DNA from 2 places in the Allorhizobium sp. Av2 genome. Region 2 is predicted to be linked to the other one. Evidence: riboswitches for the same ligand, from Rfam matches in the RefSeq annotation. Region 2 holds a riboswitch; the other holds the start of a gene.
The links. Region 2 has a riboswitch for S-adenosylmethionine ahead of FS819_RS00905 (O-succinylhomoserine sulfhydrylase). Riboswitches for the same ligand answer to the same signal wherever they lie in the genome.
Positions count from the first base shown of each region.

Region 1: it holds a riboswitch for S-adenosylmethionine, as region 2 does, so the genes downstream of both, metA (homoserine O-acetyltransferase MetA) here and FS819_RS00905 (O-succinylhomoserine sulfhydrylase) in region 2, are expected to answer to the same signal.

Region 1 is NZ_CP192696.1:3,276,462-3,281,599, forward strand. It holds gene FS819_RS15360 (aldose epimerase family protein) at 1-383, opposite strand, end outside; gene FS819_RS15365 (vWA domain-containing protein) at 561-1,748, opposite strand; gene FS819_RS15370 (GNAT family N-acetyltransferase) at 1,755-2,207, opposite strand; gene metA (homoserine O-acetyltransferase MetA) at 2,204-3,133, opposite strand; SAM riboswitch at 3,203-3,280, opposite strand; gene FS819_RS15380 (AAA family ATPase) at 3,340-4,206, opposite strand; gene FS819_RS15385 (hypothetical protein) at 4,688-4,957, shown strand; gene rpsU (30S ribosomal protein S21) at 4,993-5,138, shown strand, end outside.
Region 2 is NZ_CP192696.1:184,551-189,688, forward strand. It holds gene truA (tRNA pseudouridine(38-40) synthase TruA) at 1-196, opposite strand, end outside; gene fmt (methionyl-tRNA formyltransferase) at 196-1,158, opposite strand; gene def (peptide deformylase) at 1,279-1,797, opposite strand; gene apaG (Co2+/Mg2+ efflux facilitator ApaG/CorD) at 1,913-2,305, opposite strand; gene FS819_RS00905 (O-succinylhomoserine sulfhydrylase) at 2,710-3,894, opposite strand; SAM riboswitch at 3,945-4,023, opposite strand; gene FS819_RS00910 (2'-deoxycytidine 5'-triphosphate deaminase) at 4,155-5,138, shown strand, end outside.

The DNA of each region.
Region 1 (5,138 bases), 770 kb from region 2:
TCGGTGATCTCGAGCACCACCCGGTCACGGTCCAGATCGGCAATCGTCCAATTGCGCCTGCCGATACCGTCGCTGCCACCATGCAGATGGGTGAGGCCGCGCTCGTTGCATTCCAGCTGATAGTCTTCACCGTCAAGGGTGAAACGTCCGTTTGCAATGCGATTGGCCAACCGCCCGGGCGTCGCACCAAAATAGGGAGAGTGGATGGCATAGTCTTCGAAATGCTCGAAACCCAGCACCAGCGGTGCCACATGGCCTTCCATCCTGAGATCCTGGATCACCGCACCCCAGGTCAGCACCCTGGCCTTCAGGCCACCGCCATGCAGCGTGACCTGCTCTACCGTTTCACCCTTGGTGGTCGTGCCAAATTCCAGACGCTGCATATGCTTCCTCACCCTTGCATCGACGGTGCCTGCCTGAGGCGGGCGCGTCATCGTTTCTGCTGTGTCACATAGGTTTATTGCATAATTCCTCAAACCGAAATCGATCAGAGATAAAATATCCAGCAACCATAAGGCGTTACAGCAGGTATCAACGCACCATAGACGATGCAAGCCGGGTTAGCGCGACAGCTCTCGTGCCGCATCCTCCAAGCCGCCAAGCGTCAGGGGATGCATTCGCCCGCCCATGAGACGGGAAATCAAACCGATAGAATGGGTATAGGCCCAATGTTCCTGCTGCATCGGGTTGAGCCACAGACATTTGCGAAAATGCTCCGTGATGCGCGAAAGCCAGAGGGCGCCGGGCTCACCATTCCAATGCTCCACCGATCCGCCGATCATGGTGATCTCATAGGGGCTCATCGCCGCATCTCCGACGAAGAGCACCCGGTAATCCGGCCCATAGGTGCGGATAATTTCTTCCGTCGGGATGACGTCGGTCCGGCGGCGGCGATTGTCTTTCCATACCCGTTCATAAAGGCAATTGTGGAAGTAGAAATGCTCCATATGCCGAAATTCCGACCGGGCTGCCGAAAACAACTCCTCCACGCCTTTGACGTGATCGTCCATGGAGCCACCGATATCGAAGAACATCAGCAGCTTGACGGCATTGCGCCGTTCCGCCTGGGTCTTGATGTCAAGATAGCCATGCTCCGCCGTCGCGCGGATCGTGCCGCTCAAATCAAATTCGTCCAACGCGCCTTGCCGCACGAACCGTCGCAGCCGCCGTAACGCCACCTTGATATTGCGGGTGCCAAGCGCGACGGAATCGTCGAGATTACGAAATTCCCGCTGGTCCCACACCTTGACGGCGCGGCGATGGCGCGATCCGTCCTGACCGATCCTCACCCCTTCCGGATTGTAGCCATAGGCCCCGAAGGGCGAGGTCCCCGCTGTGCCGATCCATTTCGAGCCGCCCTGATGGCGCTCCTTCTGCTCGGCCAACCGCTGTTTCAGCGTTTCCATCAGCCTGTCGAAACCACCCATGGCTTCGATCAGTTTCTTGTCTTCGTCGGACAGGTGTTTTTCGGTCAGCTTGCGCAACCATTCTTCCGGCAGAGCGGTCTCAGACACACCCGCCTGCGGCCAACCGGTCGCTTCCAACCCCTTGAAACATTCGGCAAAGGCCAGATCGAAACGGTCGATATGCCGCTCATCCTTGATCAGCGTCGTGCGCGCCAGATAATAGAAAGCCTCAATGTCGAAATCGACAAGGCCGCGCTCCACCCCTTGCAGCAAGGCCAGATATTCCCCGAGGGAGACCGGGATTTTCTGTTGTTTGAGCTTGAGGAAGAAAGGCAGGAACATCGGCGCTCAGAGCGGTTGCTGATAGATGATGAAGGGGGTCTTGTCCGCCACCTGATCATAGAGGCGCCGGGCCGTGCTGTTAAACTCCTGGGTCATCCAATAGACCTTGCCTGCGCCTGCTTCCACCGCCGCAGCATTGACCGCTGCAATCAGCGCCCGACCAATACCCAGCCCACGCACCTCAGGATCGACATATAGATCCTGAAGATAGCAGACATCGGAAATATACCAGCAGGACCGATGAAAAACATAATGGCTAAGGCCCACAGCTTTACCCTCAGCCACAGCCAGGAAGCCGCGAAATTCGCCAGCTCCCTGCCCCGTCAGCCGGGCAAAGGTGGTCGCATAGACCTCTTCCGGAAGCTCCGTTTCGTAAAAGGCGAGATAGGCGCGCCATAGGCGGCGCCAGTCTGCCTCGTCGTCATTAGTCAAAGGACGGACCAGAAGATCCCCAGTCATTTGCCGCACTCCTTGCCGATATCGTTCAAATCATAGCTGGTGGTCTGATACATCTCGTTGATCCAGTTTCCAAACAGCAGATGCGCATGGCTGCGCCAGCGGTTGAGCGGCGTCAATGTATCATCGTTATGGGGAAAGTAATCATATGGCAGGCGGATCGGGATGCCAGCGCTGACGTCGCGGAAATATTCATCGGCCAGCGAGGTGGAATCATATTCAACGTGATTGAACATGTAGAGCCGATTGCCCTTGTCCTCCTGCACCAGACACACGCCCATTTCATCGGATTCCATCAGGATGTTCAGGTCCGGTACTTTTTCGATATCGGCGCGGCGCACCTCCGTCCAGCGAGACACCGGCACCTGAAAATCATCCGAGAAGCCGTTGAGATAAATGGAGGACGGCGCCAGATTGCGGTGGCGGAACACGCCGAAGGCCTTTTCCTTCAGCCCATGTTTCGGCACCTTGTGGAAGTGATAGATCGCCGCCATCGCCCCCCAGCAGACATTCATTGTCGTGTGAACATTGGTTTGCGTCCAGTCGAGAATCTGCTGCATCTCGCTCCAATAGGTGACGTCTTCAAAGGGCAGCGTTTCCACCGGCGCACCGGTAATGATCAGTCCGTCGAACTTGCGGTGCTTGACCTCTTCCCAGGTCTGGTAGAAGGACAGGAGATGCTCTTCGGGCGTGTTCTTGGCCTTATGCCCGCCAATCCGCACCAGGGTCAGTTCCACCTGCAATGGCGATGCGCCGATCAGCCGGGCAAACTGCACCTCGGTCTTGATCTTGTTGGGCATGAGATTGAGCAGGGCGATCTGCAACGGGCGAATATCCTGACGGATCGCTGCGGTTTCCGTCATGACCCGCACACCCTCATGAACGAGGGCGTCGAAGGCGGGGAGCGTATCGGGAATCTTGATCGGCATCGGCTTTAAACTTTCCTGTCACGGCACGGTGCGGCAGCTTTGCTATCGCCATCGGCCTCGGAAAGTCTTGGATAACTTGCCTCGGCCCTTTAGCAATTTATTTTACGTGGCTGCAAGCCGGCCGGCCAAATCACCACGAGAAGACAGCTATTTACGCCTTCACCCGTTACGAATCAATGAAAACATAAGCTGCACCGCAGCAAGGATCAGCGTCCGTCCCGCGCTCCATCCCGGCGGGCCATGAAGGCAAGCCGCTCGAACAGATGCACGTCCTGCTCATTCTTCAAAAGCGCGCCGTGCAGTTTGGGCAGGGCATTGGCGGCATCGCTGCGCAAATCGACGGGATCGACCTCATCGGCCACCAGCAGGCGTATCCAGTCCAAGGCTTCCGAGGTCGATGGACGTTTTTTCAGGCCCGGCGTTTCGCGGATCTCGTAAAACCGGGTCAGGGCCGCCTGGAGCAGCCGCTGCTTGATGCCGGGATAGTGAACCTCGACGATCCGCGCCAGCGTCTCGGCATCTGGAAAGCGGATATAATGGAAGAAACACCGACGCAGGAAGGCATCGGGCAGCTCTTTCTCATTGTTGGAGGTGATGATAACGATCGGGCGCACCTGCGCCTTCACCCGCTCGCCGGTCTCATAGACGTGAAACTCCATCCGATCCAGTTCCTGCAACAGATCGTTGGGAAACTCGATATCGGCCTTGTCGATCTCATCGATCAGCAGCACGGTCTTTCTCCCCGCCGCAAAAGCCTCCCAGAGCTTGCCGCGCCTTATATAATTGCCGATATCGCTGACACGCGGATCTCCCAGCTGGCTATCGCGCAGGCGCGACACGGCATCATATTCGTAAAGCCCCTGCTGCGCCTTGGTGGTGGATTTGATCGTCCATTCGATCATGTCGAGACCAAGAGCCGCGGCAACCTGGCGGGCCAGCTCGGTCTTGCCGGTGCCTGGCTCCCCCTTGACCAGCAGCGGCCGTTCCAGCGCGATGGCCGCATTGACGGCCACCGTCAGGTCCTTGTCGGCGATATAATCCGCGCTTCCGGTGAATTGCCCGGCAAATGGCATGATCTCTCCAATTCATCGTGAATTTCGGTGAAAGTAATCAGCGGCACAGCCAGCGACAAGCCAGTGCAGGCCAATCTCTTCACAAATAAAGCTTGTATTTTGTTTGAAATCTGCCAGTTTGGCCCCCACATCCTGCTCGACCATTCAGGATGGGGTCACCTTTTCCGGCAGGAAAGCGCTTTGGCCCCGAATGGGCATGAGTTAAACTTTCCTCTGCCTGACTGAGCTGCAAGACCGGACGTTCCGGTTTTTGTCTGTGCCGCTGAACCGGGTGCGGTTCGATGGCAGGATTGGGCAGGGACTATTCGTTTTTGCAGCGGCACGTGAGCGCCGATATCGGCGCACAGCGCTGCAAAAATCCGCACCGCGCCGTTCGCACTGTTGTCCGCATCTTTTCGCCCCGGCGAAACCAAAGCGGTTTCCCGGCGCATTTTCGTTTCGGCATTTGATCCGCGAGCAGTAGTCCTGCAAGGAGACCGGCATGACGGCGCATTTATACAAGACAGGCGACATGGTCGTGCTGAAAGACGGTCCCGTCAGGCTTTCCCGGTCGGTCGGCGTGTGCAAGGTGCTTGCCACCCTGCCGGAATCCCAGGGCGCTCGGCGGTATCGGGTTCGCTTCGAGAGCGAAACGTTCGACCGGTCGATTGCCGAGGACGAGATCGATGTCAGCCGTTCGCCACGGTCAGGCACGGCCTCAAAAACACAAAAGGCCGGCGGGGCCTGGGCAACGCCAGTCAATTCGAAATAACCAGATTATCATCCTCAACCATCAAAGGAGAGACAGTGCAGGTACTCGTCAGGGATAACAATGTTGAGCAGGCATTGCGCGTGCTGAAGAAGAAAATGCAGCGCGAAGGCCTGTTTCGTGAAATGAAGGCCCGTTCGGCCTATGAAAAGCCGTCGGAAAAGAAGACCCGCGAAAAGGCCGA
Region 2 (5,138 bases):
GATCGACATGCGCCACCTGGCCGCTGGCATGAACGCCGGAATCGGTGCGGCCCGCACCCCGGATCGCAACCGTTTCCCCCGTCAGGCCAAGCACAGCCGCTTCCAACGCGCCCTGTACGGAGGGACCATTGTCCTGCCGCTGCCAGCCGACATAGGGTGTGCCGTCATATTCCACGGTCAGCTTGTAGCGTGGCATCAGGTTCCGGCCTTTGCCGAGGCAAACACCGTGCCTGCACCTATGGGCGTGCCACGTAAGAATTCAATTGCATCCAGCGGTTTGCCACCGGCCTTTTGCAGCCGGACAAGGCGGACCGCACCCGTGCCACAGGCGATGGTCAGGGCGTCGTCCAGCACGGTGCCAGGCACCTCCGCGGTTTCGGTGCCTTCTGCCAGCTTGCTGGCCAGAACCTTGATACGTTCCGGCTTGCCGTTGATGTCCGCCTCGAACCAGGCGCCTGGAAAAGGCGACAGGCCGCGAATATCGTTGTGAACCTGCGTGGCGGGCTTTGAAAAGTCGATGCGGGTTTCGGCCTTGTCGATCTTGGTGGCGTAGACGACACCGTCTTCTGGCTGGGCTGTCAGCGGCAGGTCGCCCGCCTCCAGTTTGGCCATGGCCTCAACCATCGCCTCGGCGCCGGTCCGGCTCAGGGCGTCGTGCAGCTCACCGGCGGTCATGTCGGGGGTAATCGTCAGGCGACGCGTCAGGGCTACTGGGCCGGTGTCCAGCCCCTTGTCCATCTTCATCACCATCATGCCCGTTTGCGTATCTCCAGCCATGATGGCGCGCTGGATCGGTGCCGCACCCCGCCAGCGGGGCAGCAGCGAGGCGTGGCCGTTATAACAGCCCAGCCGCGTGCCGCTCAGAATGGCTTCTGGCAGCAACAGGCCATAGGCCACGACCACGGCGACATCGGCCTGATGGGCGGCGAAGGCATCACGGTCGTCCTGCGCCTTGAAATTGACCGGCGTCAGCACCGGCAGTCCGAGCTTTTCGGCTCGCTGATGGACGGGAGACTTGGTCAGATCTAGCCCTCGGCGCCCGGCGGGGCGCGGCGGCTGGCTATAGACCGCAACGATCTGATGGCCCGCATCGTGGAGCGCGTTCAGGATCGGCACCGAAAAATCGGGAGTGCCCATGAAAATCATGCGAAGAGCCATGGATCAAGACCGATCTTCTAGAGGTTATCGGGGAGGAGGTGGAAACTGGATTTTCCCAAAAACACACTCCAGGACGATAGGGCCTGCAATCTGCCGGGTTCAGCACAAGCCCGGCAGGTTCTAGACCGTTACTTTTGATTTCGCCGCCTTGGAGAATTTCTTGATCACCATTTCACGTTTCAGCCGCGAAATATGGTCGATGAACAGGGTGCCGTTCAGATGGTCGATCTCATGTTGCAGACAGGTGGCAAGCAGGCCATCGGCCTCGATCAGTTGTTCCTTGCCGTGGCGATCCAGCGATTTCACCGTGACGGCTGCCGGGCGCTCTACCTCAGCATAGTAATCGGGAATGGAAAGGCAGCCTTCCTCATAGGTGGAGCGGGCCTGCGAACTGCCAATGATTTCCGGATTGATGAAGACCAGCGGCTGCTTGTCTTCGCCTTCCTTTGAAACATCGATGACCAGAAGACGGCGAGGTACGGCCACCTGAACGGCGGCAAGGCCGATGCCGGGCGCATCATACATGGTCTCGAGCATGTCATCGATCAGCCGCTCAAGGTCGGCATCGATCCGCTCAATGGGTTGGGAGACCTCGCGCAGCAGCGGGTCAGGCAAAATGATAATCGGCTTTGTCGTCATGAATCTCCCCATAAACCATCCCGGTTTTCAAGGAAATCAAAAAAATGCGCGAAAAGCCATGCCCGCGACGAGAAGACCTATGCCCGGGGGCCTGTGACTGGGAGAAGGTGGCTGATCAGTTCAGGACGCGGCGCAGATCCGGGGTGTCCAGCGAAAAGGCGGGAATGGCAACGTCGAAGGTTTCGGCGTCATCGGTTTCCATTTCGTAGCGACCGAACATAATGCCGGAGGGCGTATCCAGGGGGCAGCCTGAAGAATATTCAAAACTTTCCCCCGGCGCCAGGCGCGGCTGTTCGCCGATCACGCCCGGTCCGCTCACCTCGTCCACCTGGCCATTCTGGTCGGTAATATGCCAGTAACGATTGATCAGCCGGACGGCCGCATTCGACCGATTAACAATGACGACCTTGTAGCCCCAGACATAGCGACTGTCTTCCGGGTCGGACTGTTCCGCCAGATAAAATGGCTCGACTGTGACCTCTATATCCCGTGTCAGCGCGCGATACATGAAAGGAGACTTCTTGACGCTTTGGTAAGCATACATTTGCAAAAGCCGATAAGGTTATGGTTTGTGGCAGTGTCGTCGCAGTGAAATAATCCTGCGTTAATAAAGACCATTAACAGACTTAATTTCCAGTAAAAAATAAGGGTATTGAAAAATTTTTTAGAGTTTTAAAAACCTGTAGCGACAAACTTCAGGAAAGGCTGGCGCCACTATATCAGGTTTCTCCATGAAGGATATGGGTGTTTCAGATGGGGCTACAGCGCGGCCCGTTTTATAAAATCTACAAAGGACGCTGTTGCACTTTATATCTGCTGCATCTTCATGCGGTTCAGGGGGCGCGTCACGCCACCTGAAATTTTACGGCTTGAGAACGCCTCAAGCCTTTCCGTCCTTGGCATGTGCGGCCATCACGCGGAAACGGCTTCCAGCGCCTGAGCGAAGTCCTCTACCAGGTCTTCGGCGTCTTCAATGCCGCAGGACAGGCGCAATGTGCCGCCGGACATGCCGAGCGTTGCACGGGCTTCGTCCGTCAGGTTCTTGTGGGTGGTGGTGGCCGGGTGAGTGATCAGGCTCTTGGCGTCACCGAGATTGTTGGAGATCTTCACCACTTGCAGAGCATTCTGCAGGGCAAAAGCCGCCGCCTTGCCGCCCTTCATTTCGAAAGCAACCAGCGTGGAGCCGCCCTTCATCTGCTTGGCGACGATGTCGGCCTGCGGATGGTCGGCGCGGCCTGGATAGATGACGCGGGCAATCTTGCTGTTGTCAGCCAGAAAATCGGCGATACGACCGGCATTTTCCGTCTGCTGCTTGACGCGCAACGGCAGGGTCTCGACGCCTTTCAACAGGGTCCAGGCATTGAAGGGGGACATGGCCGGACCGGTATGGCGGAAGTAATCCTGGAGTTTTTCCTCGATCCATTGCTTGGACGATAGCACGATACCGCCCAGGCATCGGCCCTGGCCGTCGATATGTTTGGTTGCCGAATAGACAACGACATGGGCACCAAGTTCCAGCGGGTTTTGAAAGAGCGGGGTGGCGAAAACATTGTCGACCACCACGGTCGCGCCGACCTGGTTGGCAAGCTTGGCGACGCCGGCAATGTCCACCACTTCCAGGGTAGGATTGGTGGGGCTTTCCAGGAAAAACACCTTGGTATTCGGGCGGATGGCGTCCTCCCAATTCTTCAGGTCGCGGCCATCGACCAGGGTGAAATCCACGCCATATTTGGGTGCCAGGGTTTCGATCACCCAGCGGCAGGAGCCGAACAGGGCGCGGGCGGCGACAATATGATCGCCAGCCTGAACCTGGCAGAGAATGGAGGCCGCGACGGCAGCCATGCCGGAGGCCATGGCGCGGGCATCTTCGGCACCTTCCAGCAGGCACATGCGCTTTTCGAACATGTCATTGGTCGGGCTGCCATAGCGGGCGTAGATATAGCCTTCGGTCTCGCCCTTGAAGCGGGCTTCTGCCGCTTCCGAGCTGTCGTAGACGAAGCCCTGGGTAAGATAGATGGCTTCGGATGTTTCGCCATAAGGTGAACGCAGCGTGCCGCCATGAACGAGTTTGGTTGCTGGGCGCCAATTGTTTGCCATGCTGTATGAGCCTTTCGAACACAAAAAAACCGGTCGCGAAATACGGACCGGTTTGCACGTGTCCGATCTTTTTAGCCAATTGTTTAACGTGGCTGCAAGCCGACCGGCCAAATCACCACGGGATAAGATTTGCTTACGCCGTTCTTTTGCTTGCGTCAATTCCCGGAGTTTGGTTTTGTCATATACTATATGCCGAGGTTTTACAGGCTGCGGCATGTTGCGCGCGCATTGTTCGGCGTCGGCGCTGCAAGGAAGACAGAATGAAGCGGAATGCGGGCATATTGGCGGATCGCGCCATCGGCGACTTGTTTGGCTCGGGCTCGCTTTTGAGCGAAACCATGCTTGATCACGACCAGATCCAGCCGGCGAGTCTTGATCTGAGGTTGGGCTCCAAAGCGCTCAGGGTGCGCGCCAGTTTCATGCCTGGCCCCAACAGCACCGTGGCGGATAAGCTGCAACGGTTGACCCTGCACGAGATCGATCTGGAGCACGGCGCTGTGCTGGAAACCGGCTGTGTCTATATCGTGCCGCTGATGGAGAGCCTGGATCTCCCGGCGGATCTATCGGCTTCCACCAATCCGAAAAGCTCGACCGGTCGCCTCGACATCTTTACCCGGGTGATGGTCGATTATGCGCAGGAATTTGACAAGATCCCGGCAGGCTATAAGGGCCAGCTTTATCTGGAAATCAGCCCGCGGACGTTTCCGATCATCGTGCGGCGCGGTTCTCGCCTGTCGCAGATCCGCTTCCGGATCGGCCATGCGCTTCTGAGCGATAGCGCACTTCTGGATCTGCACAAGGCCGAGACGCTGGTGGCCAGCGAGACTCCCAATGTCTCGGGCGGCGGCATCGCGCTGTCCATCGATCTGAAGGGGACGGGGCCGGACGGACTGGTCGGCTATCGCGGCAAGCACCATACGGCAGTGATCGACGTTGACCGTAAGGCTGCCCATGATGTGCTGGACTTCTGGGAACCGCTCTACAGCCGTGGCCGTGACGAATTGATCCTCGATCCCGACGAATTCTACATTCTCGTCTCACGCGAGGCCGTCCATGTCCCGCCGCTCTATGCGGCGGAAATGACCCCATATGACCCGCTGGTTGGGGAATTCCGCGTTCATTATGCCGGCTTTTTCGATCCCGGCTTCGGCCATGCCGGGGCCGGCGGCACCGGCAGCCGCGCGGTGTTGGAAGTGCGCAGCCACGAAGTACCCTATATTCTTGAGCACGGCCAGATCATCGGC